DNA from 2 places in the Neobacillus sp. S1227 genome. Region 2 is predicted to be linked to the other one. Evidence: riboswitches for the same ligand, from Rfam matches in the RefSeq annotation. Region 2 holds a riboswitch; the other holds the start of a gene.
What was found. Region 2 has a riboswitch for glycine ahead of ACZ5AE_RS28320 (amino acid permease). Riboswitches for the same ligand answer to the same signal wherever they lie in the genome.

Region 1 (4,435 bases), 1.4 Mb from region 2:
TGGATTGCTGGAAACAACAAACATGGCTTTATTTTCATGAATAATCTCTTCAAGTTCTTTTAAAGGTTCAATTCGACCTAAAAAGTTTGGATATTGAACGACAACCGCGGCTACGTCAGCATTTACCAATCCTTTTAGCGCTTCAACATCAGTAATGCCATCCTTCACAGGGACCTCAATCACATCAAGGTATTGACCCTTTGCGTAAGTTTTAAGAACCTCACGGGATTCAGGGTGAACAGCGCTGGAGACTAGAATGGTTTTTCTTTTCGTATGACCTGCGCTTAGCATTGCTGCTTCAGCAAGTGCGGTACCGCCGTCATACATTGAGGAGTTGGCCACATCCATTCCTGTTAATTCACAAATCATTGTTTGGAATTCAAAAATCGCCTGGAGCTCTCCTTGGGATATCTCCGGTTGATAAGGTGTATAGGCTGTATAGAACTCCGATCTTGAGATGACATGGTCAACGATAATCGGCATATAGTGGTCATAAACTCCGGCCCCTAAGAAAGACACATTCGATTTTAAATCAGCATTCCGGCTTGCTAACTGAAAGAGTTCCTTCATCAAAGCTGTTTCTGATTTTGCCGGTTTAATATTGTATTCACCTTTAAATCGTACTTTTTCAGGAATATCACTGAATAATTCATCGACAGTGGAAACGCCAATTGTCTCCAGCATTGCCTGCTTATCTTGTTCAGTCATGGGTAAATAGCGATGTTTCATAAACCTTGCTCCCTTCTGCTATTTCTTTTCTCTTTTATAAAAAGGTGTAGGAACCACTTTCGCTTTTAAACGTTTGCCGCGAATTTCAACTTCCACTTCGGTATCTAGTCCTGCATGTTCGGAAGAAATGAGGGCAAGACCGATGTTTTTCTTTAAGGTTGGGGACTGTGTACCGGTGGTAACTTCACCAATTAGCGCTTCCCCTTTGTAAACTGGATAGCCGTGACGCGGAATTCCCCGGTCAACCATTTCTATCCCAATAAGCTTCCGGGACAAACCTGCTTCCTTTTGTTTTACGAGAGCTTCTTTTCCAATAAAATCAGTCTCTTTATTCAATTTCACCGCAAATCCAATTCCTGCCTCAAGCGGGGAAATTTCTGGTGATAGTTCCTGGCCATAAAGCGCTAAGTTTGCTTCAAAACGAAGTGTGTCGCGTGCACCAAGACCGCAGGGAATCACTCCCTCATCTTTTCCTGCTTCTAGAATGGCTGTCCAGAGTTCGACAGCATCAGAGGCATCGCAGTATACTTCAAAGCCGTCTTCCCCTGTATAACCAGTTCTAGATACAAGTGCTTTTTTCCCATTTAAAACAACTTCCTGCTGGAATTTGAAAAAGCCGATTTGACTTATATCCGTCTCTGAAGCAAGCTTCTGTAATACTTTTTCTGCAAGGGGGCCTTGAAGCGCAAGCTGTGCCGTTGATTCAGACAGGTTTTCGATTGTTACATCGCCTTCAAGGTGCTTCTCCAGCCAGTTGTAGTCCTTTTCAATATTCGATGCGTTGACAACAAGTAAATAATGATTATCTTCAAGCTTATAAACAAGCAGGTCGTCTATAGTTCCACCGTTTTCATAGCACATCGCGGTATATTGTGCCCCGCCGTCTTTCACTTTAGAAATGTCATTTGTCATCAATTTTTGTAAATAATTGAGGCTGTCTGGGCCCTTTACTTCAACTTCGCCCATATGGGATACATCGAATAAACCGGCTTTCGTGCGTACAGCTTCATGCTCATCCTTGATGCTTGAAAACTGAACAGGCAACTCCCAGCCGCCAAAATCAATGGTTTTTCCACCGTATTCCTTGTAAACTTCGAACAGCGGAGTGCGTTTTAATTCCGTCATCATAAATCCCCCTTTATTTACTACATGTTCATTATTTGTAAAAATGAATTATTGCCAAATAACAAAAATAGGAAAACCATTTGTCATTTTCCTAAAAACAACAAAAAGGTGCAAAAAAGGACAGAAACCTCCCTTTACCAGTAAAGAAGGTCTCTGTCCTTGCACCTGAAAGTTTACCTAAATCGGCTTTCCCCTTTGGTGGCTGGTATCATCCAGCACTCTCCAGAGCTGCGTCCAACAAGAGTACTTTTGCCTGAGAGATTCACATCATCTGCTTGCTCCTTCGGCGCTACAAAGGTAGTCTCTCCCCTTGTTTTCATCCGCACTTATAAATATTATTTTCCAATTTGGTCATACTAATTATACTTAAAAAATAGATTAGCTTATTTAAATATTTAAAACTTTCAAAGCTAATATCATCCTACCATTAAAACAACATATCGGGCAATAATAATTTATCATAAAAAAGGAGCTGAAACGGATGAATGTCGAAATCGAATTTGATTCCTCCTGGCAGGATGATTTTTTACATAAAATTGATCATGATGGCCCCTGGGGAAATTGGGAGCTTTTTAAATTGGCCATCGATATTGAAAAACATTTGGTGGTCCCGGAATTCGAAGGTCTGCAAGCCCCAAAGCATCTGCCAAATTTGACGCCTCTCCCTCATCAGCTTGAAACGGCTAAGCAGGTGGTTGAAAATATGAACGGAAAAGCCATTCTTGCAGATGAAGTGGGCCTTGGTAAGACGATCGAAGCAGGATTAATTTTAAAAGAATACATGATTCGCGGATTAGTGAAAAAAGTGTTAATTCTTGTTCCCGCTTCCTTAGTCACCCAGTGGGCTCAGGAATTAAATAGCAAATTTTATATACCGGCTGTCACACAAAGAAAAAGCTATGTTTGGGATCAGTGTGATGTGGTTGTTTCCTCCATCGATACGGCCAAACGAAATCCGCATCGGGAGATTATTTACAAGCAGGACTATGACCTCATCATTATCGATGAAGCCCATAAATTAAAAAATAATAAAACAAAAAACTACGAATTTGTTCAAAACTTAAAAAAGAAGTTTTGTTTATTGCTTACGGCAACACCTATTCAAAACAGGATTGAGGAGATTTTTAACCTCGTATCCCTATTAAAGCCTGGTCACTTAGGAAATGAAACTGTCTTTTACGAAAAATATAAACGTGACTCCCGTTCCTTAAATGATGACCAGCATCTAAAAGAGCTAGTCAATAAAGTCATGATCCGCAACCGCCGGGCCGACACAGGAATCGAATGGACGAAACGGCATGTGGAGACGATTCCAATTGAATTTACAAAATCGGAACGCGACCTGTATGACTCCATTTTAGAGCTTAAAAATGCGGGGGACTGGGTTCAAACAAGCAGCTTTTCTGTGATGACATTACAACGGGAAGCATGCTCAAGCCGCGAGGCCGTTTTCTATACCTTAAAAAACATGCTTCTAAAAAAGGAAAACCCCACGCAGGCCTATCAAGAACAAATCAACTTTTTAATAAAAAAAGTGGAGAACGTCGAGCAAAATTCCAAGGCAGTAAAAGCCCTTGAATTAATTCAGAAAATAAATGATAAAGTGATCATATTTACGGAATACCGGGCTACACAATTATATTTACAGTGGTACTTAAAGCAGCATGGGATTTCCTCCGTTCCTTTCCGCGGCGGTTTTAAACGCGGGAAAAAGGATTGGATGCGCGAGTTGTTTCAAAAGAATGCCCAGGTGTTGATTGCGACGGAAGCGGGCGGGGAAGGAATTAACCTTCAATTTTGCAACCACATTATCAATTTTGATTTGCCATGGAACCCGATGAGATTGGAGCAGCGCATCGGAAGGATTCACCGCCTCGGTCAGGAAAAAGATGTCATGATCTATAATTTTGCCATCAAAAATACAGTTGAAGAGCATATTTTAAAACTTTTATACGAAAAGATTGATTTATTTGAAAAGGTTATCGGGGAACTAGATGATATTCTAACAAAATTAGAATTCGGAAATATTGAAGATCATATAATGGATATCTTTAGCGACTCCTGCTCTGAAGGGGAAATGCGGATTAAAATGGAGAATTTATCATCGATGATTGAATTTGCACAAAATATGAAAAAAGGAGAATCACATGCAGCAGCAGGAAATTCATAAGTTTCTTTTAAATTATTTTATGGCAAATGAATGTCCAATTGTCACCAATCACCCTGGATACTTAGATGTCCAACTAACAATTGAAATGGATAAGGAACTAATGAATCGGCCGTTTTACTGGCATTACTTGGAGAAAACTGGCGGAATACCGAATCCAATGAGGTTGACCCTTATCACCAACCAAAAAGCAGCACCTGAAAATCTCAGAGGGGAAACCATCCATTTTGGCTCTCCGCGCCTGCATCAAATTTTTGAGTCTACAAAAAATTTAGCCAGATATATAAGGCTTTATGAAAGTCATGGCAACACCGCCGTCCAGACTCCCTTGCTGCCGTGGCTGTGCATGAATGTTAAAATCTCCTATCAATGTGACCGTAAACGCGACATTTTTAAGTCAATCGGGCTTCAGCT
Region 2 (4,435 bases):
GGAAAATTGCGCGATCATGGCAGCTCGTCAAGTGAAGGAATTTTTAGAAACAGGAAACATCAAAAACTCAGTGAATTTCCCAAATACCTGCCTCCCTTATACTGGTAAACTGCGCGTGGCAGCATTCCATCAGAATGTTCCAAATATGGTTGGACAGATTACATCTGCAATATCCAGCTATGATTTAAACATTGCTGATATGGTCAACAGAAGCCGCGGGGGTTATGCGTATACAATTATTGACATTGATAATAGAGTAAACGGCGATGTTATTCCAGGTTTAGAGGAAAAAGTAAAACAAATCTCTGGAATGGTGACAGCTCGGATTATTTAATTAGGAAATTAAGTTAATATGAAAAAGAGGGTGTCCCAAAAGTATAACTTTTAGGGACACCCTCTTTTTCTATTATGTCTTTGAAAATGGTCTGTTGATTTCCGCTCCAGGCGGCTTCGCTTTCCGCGGGGTGGGCGGTGAGCCTCCTCGGCGTAAACGCCTGCGGGGTCTCACCTGTCCCACTACTCCCGCAGGAGTCTTCGCCGCCTTCCGCTCCAATCAACAGTGTGAAAAAATAAGAAAATCATTCCATTTGGTATAATGAAGTTACCACACAAACACAATACCGGAAAGGAATGACTTTCTTATGTACATAAATTATACCACGACAGGCCAATTGGTTCTACCAATGGATATTGAGGTCCGAATCCCCGAACATCATCTATGGCCAATTGTAGATTTGGCTGTTGAAAAGATGAATCCAACTATCCTTAGCTCCTTTCATCCAGGGGGTTACCCTCGTTTCGAACACAAAAATTCCGCAACACTGACCAAAAATAAATAAAAAACTGACTCAAAAGGGTCGTCATTCAACGACCTTTTGAGTCAGCCTCATTTCTTTTACTCAATTTGAATCTATGCTGATCATTATCATTTTTTCTCTTTGTTCCCTATATAGAAATACAGAGCAAATAATAGAATAAACCATAGTGGTGTCAACAATAGGGCCGGACGGGTAGCATCGGCGAACAGCATGATGATGAGAATCGCCGCAAACATGGTTAGGACCGCGTAATTAACAAATGGTGTAAAAGGCGCTTTAAATTTTGATTTTGCCTGTAAATCCGGACGAGTTGTCTTATACCTTACATGACAAATCAGAATGACGCCCCATACCCAAATAAAACAAATGGCACTTATCGTGGTTACGATTCCGAAAGCCTGCTCCGGAATAAGTTTGCTAAGGAGCGCTCCCCCTGTCAGAATAAGACCCGAAACCAATAAAGCGTTACTTGGCACATGATTTTTATTCAGTCTTGCAAAATTGGCTGGTCCCTGGCTATTATTGCTTAAATTAAATAAAATCCTGCTTGTTGAAAACATCCCACTGTTACAAGCAGAAGCGGCTGAAGTTAAGACAACAAAATTAATAATTCCCGCGGCAATCGGGATCCCGACTAAGCTAAACGTTTTGACAAACGGACTTTCAGCGGCATTCAAATCCGTCCATGGGTTAATACATAGAAGGACGATCAATGCGCCCACGTAGAAAAATAAAATCCGTAAAGGAATTTTATTAATGGCCGATGGAATGCTTTTTTCCGGATTGGCTGTTTCTGCTGCCGATACACCCACTAATTCCACACCAACGAATGCAAAAACGACCATTTGGAATGAAAGCAAGAAGCCTGTGACTCCATTTGGAAAAAAGCCGCCATGTTCCCAAAGATTTTTAATAGAGACCGTCCCTGCATCCGTCTTGAATCCCATCACTAGCAAAATAACCCCAATGCCGATTAAGGCGAGAATGGTAATTACCTTTATTAAAGCAAACCAGAACTCCAATTCTCCAAAAAGCTTTACCGTTAGCAGATTAAGACCCAATAAGATGACCAAACAGACAATTGCAGGTATCCACTGCGGGATATCGAACCAATATCGTACATATACACCAACGGCAATCACGTCAGCCATTGCAGTCATTATCCAGCAAAACCAATAGGTCCATCCCGTAACAAACGCAACCCGTGGTCCAAGATAATCCTCGGCAATGTCAGTAAAAGATTGATAACCTGCTTTAGACAGCAGGAGTTCTCCGAGTGCCCTCATCACAAAGAAACAGGCAATTCCTACGGCCAAATAAGCTAGAATGATAGATGGGCCTGCCAATTGGATCGCTTTACCCGATCCTAGGAATAATCCTGTACCAATGGTACCGCCAATTGCAATTAGTTGAACGTGCCGATTTGCTAAATTCCGCTTTAATTCTTGCTGTGCCAACCTTGACTCCCCCTAAAAATTATTAAAACCCAATAAAAAAAGAGATTGGATGTCCTCCAATCTCTTAGGTCATAAGAATAGCAAATATAACTTGTTACGCTAACAACCTGCATGACAAATAAATATTTAGTACTCTTCTGTCCTTTTGCCTGAGATTGTGAACCCTTCGGCGCCGCGAAATCCTCGCGGTCTCTCCAGAAGCTGCTCCTGCTATAGTTTGATCCATAGCAATCATAGCCTGCTAATTATTAAGTTTTATAAATATTGTCGAATAATTTTAAATTTTAGTAGTCCATAGTTACTTTGTCAACAATAAATGACTCGAAGAGCCCAAGAATAGAAAAAGTATGTTATAATAATTGTCGAATTACGTAGATTTGTCTATACATGAAACAGAATATATAAACGGGAAGGAACGTGAGAGAATGAGTAACGGAATTTTCAAAATCCCAACACCTGCAAATGAACCTGGCAATACTTATGCTCCTGGTACAAAAGAGCGGGAAACATTAAAAGCTGAATTACAACGCCAATCCAGTATCGTAATCGATATTCCTGTGATTATTAATGGCGAAAATATAAAGACAGATACAGTGAAGCAAGTGGTTATGCCCCATGATCATCAACATGTGTTAGCGAACTATTCGCAAGCCGGGGAAAAGGAGCTGCGTGATGCGGTTGAAGCAGCGATGGCTGCCAAAGAAGCATGGGCAAATATGGCTTGGGAACACCGCGCTGCTATTTTCTTAAAAGCTGCTGATTTAATCTCTGGCCCATACCGTGACGTAATGAATGCTGCGACGATGTTAGGTCAGTCCAAGACAGTCATTCAAGCTGAAATTGATTCTGCACAAGAATTAGTAGACTTCTTACGTTTTGGCGTTGATTATGCGAATCAAGTCTATCAAATTCAACCAAGTAGTATGAAAAATGTTTGGAATCGCACAGATTACCGCCCACTAGATGGTTTTGTATTGGCGATCTCTCCATTTAACTTCACAGCTATTGGCGGAAACTTGCCAGCAGCTCCTGCCATGATGGGGAACGTCGTCGTGTGGAAACCAGCCACAACTTCTATTCTGGCAAACTACTACTTTATGCGAATTTTAGAAGAAGCAGGATTACCAAAAGGCGTCATCAACTTCGTACCTTCTCGTGGTTCACAAGTATCAGAAGTAGTATTAACAGACCCTCGGATGTCTGGATTCCATTTTACTGGATCAACAAGTACGTTCCAGACCATTTGGAAAACAGTAGGAGAAAACATTGCAAACTATAAATCATATCCTCGATTAATTGGGGAAACAGGCGGTAAAGACTTCGTATTTGCTCACGAAACGGCTCAAGCAGATAAAGTAGTAGCGAACCTTGTTCGTGGTGCATTTGAATACCAAGGTCAAAAATGTTCCGCAGCTTCTCGTGCTTATATTCCTGCTAGCATGTGGGAAGAAGTAAAAGCTGGTTTAGTGGAAAAAACAGCAAAGCTTAAAGTTGGGGATGTCCGTGACTTTAGAAACTTCATGGGTGCCGTTATTGATAAAGCGGCTTTTGATTCGATTACTAGCTATATCGACTATGCTGCAGCTTCTGAAGAAGCAGAAATAATTGCTGGCGGTACGTATGATGATTCCGTTGGATATTTCGTTCAACCGACCATTATTGTGACTACCAATCCAAACTTTAAGACAATGGTAGAGGAAATTTTTGGACCAGTTTTAACAATCTATGTATACGAAAATGATAAATTAGAAGAAACATTGCATGCAGTAGATACTGCTTCTATGTATGCATTAACAGGTTCGATCTTTGCACAAGATCGCGGGGCCATTCTTCACTTAGAAAATCGCTTATCCGGCGCAGCTGGAAACTTCTATATCAATGATAAACCAACCGGCGCGATGATTAATCAGCAGCCATTTGGCGGTTCACGTGGTTCTGGTACAAACGATAAAGCAGGATCTATATTTAACATGATTCGCTGGACAAGTCCACGTGTCATCAAAGAAAACTTCGCACCAACTGCAGAGGTTGCTTATCCATTTATGGATGCTGAATAATAAATAATGAAAAAGAGGTTGAAATGTTTTGGTTTCAACCTCTTTTTATTTTGCTAAACAGCACCAATTTCTTCGTACTCTCCATCATTAACCATTTGATAAT

Region 1: another riboswitch for glycine. It lies ahead of gcvT (glycine cleavage system aminomethyltransferase GcvT); the one in region 2 lies ahead of ACZ5AE_RS28320 (amino acid permease).

What each region holds. Positions count from the first base shown of each region.
Region 1 covers NZ_AP038276.1:4,273,926-4,278,360, forward strand. The annotation lists gene gcvPA (aminomethyl-transferring glycine dehydrogenase subunit GcvPA) at 1-729, opposite strand, end outside; gene gcvT (glycine cleavage system aminomethyltransferase GcvT) at 748-1,854, opposite strand; glycine riboswitch at 2,006-2,082, opposite strand; glycine riboswitch at 2,086-2,174, opposite strand; gene ACZ5AE_RS21475 (DEAD/DEAH box helicase) at 2,336-4,024, shown strand; gene ACZ5AE_RS21480 (YqhG family protein) at 4,002-4,435, shown strand, end outside.
Region 2 covers NZ_AP038276.1:5,713,091-5,717,525, forward strand. The annotation lists gene ACZ5AE_RS28315 (phosphoglycerate dehydrogenase) at 1-334, shown strand, start outside; gene ACZ5AE_RS28320 (amino acid permease) at 926-2,275, opposite strand; glycine riboswitch at 2,403-2,483, opposite strand; gene pruA (L-glutamate gamma-semialdehyde dehydrogenase) at 2,701-4,332, shown strand.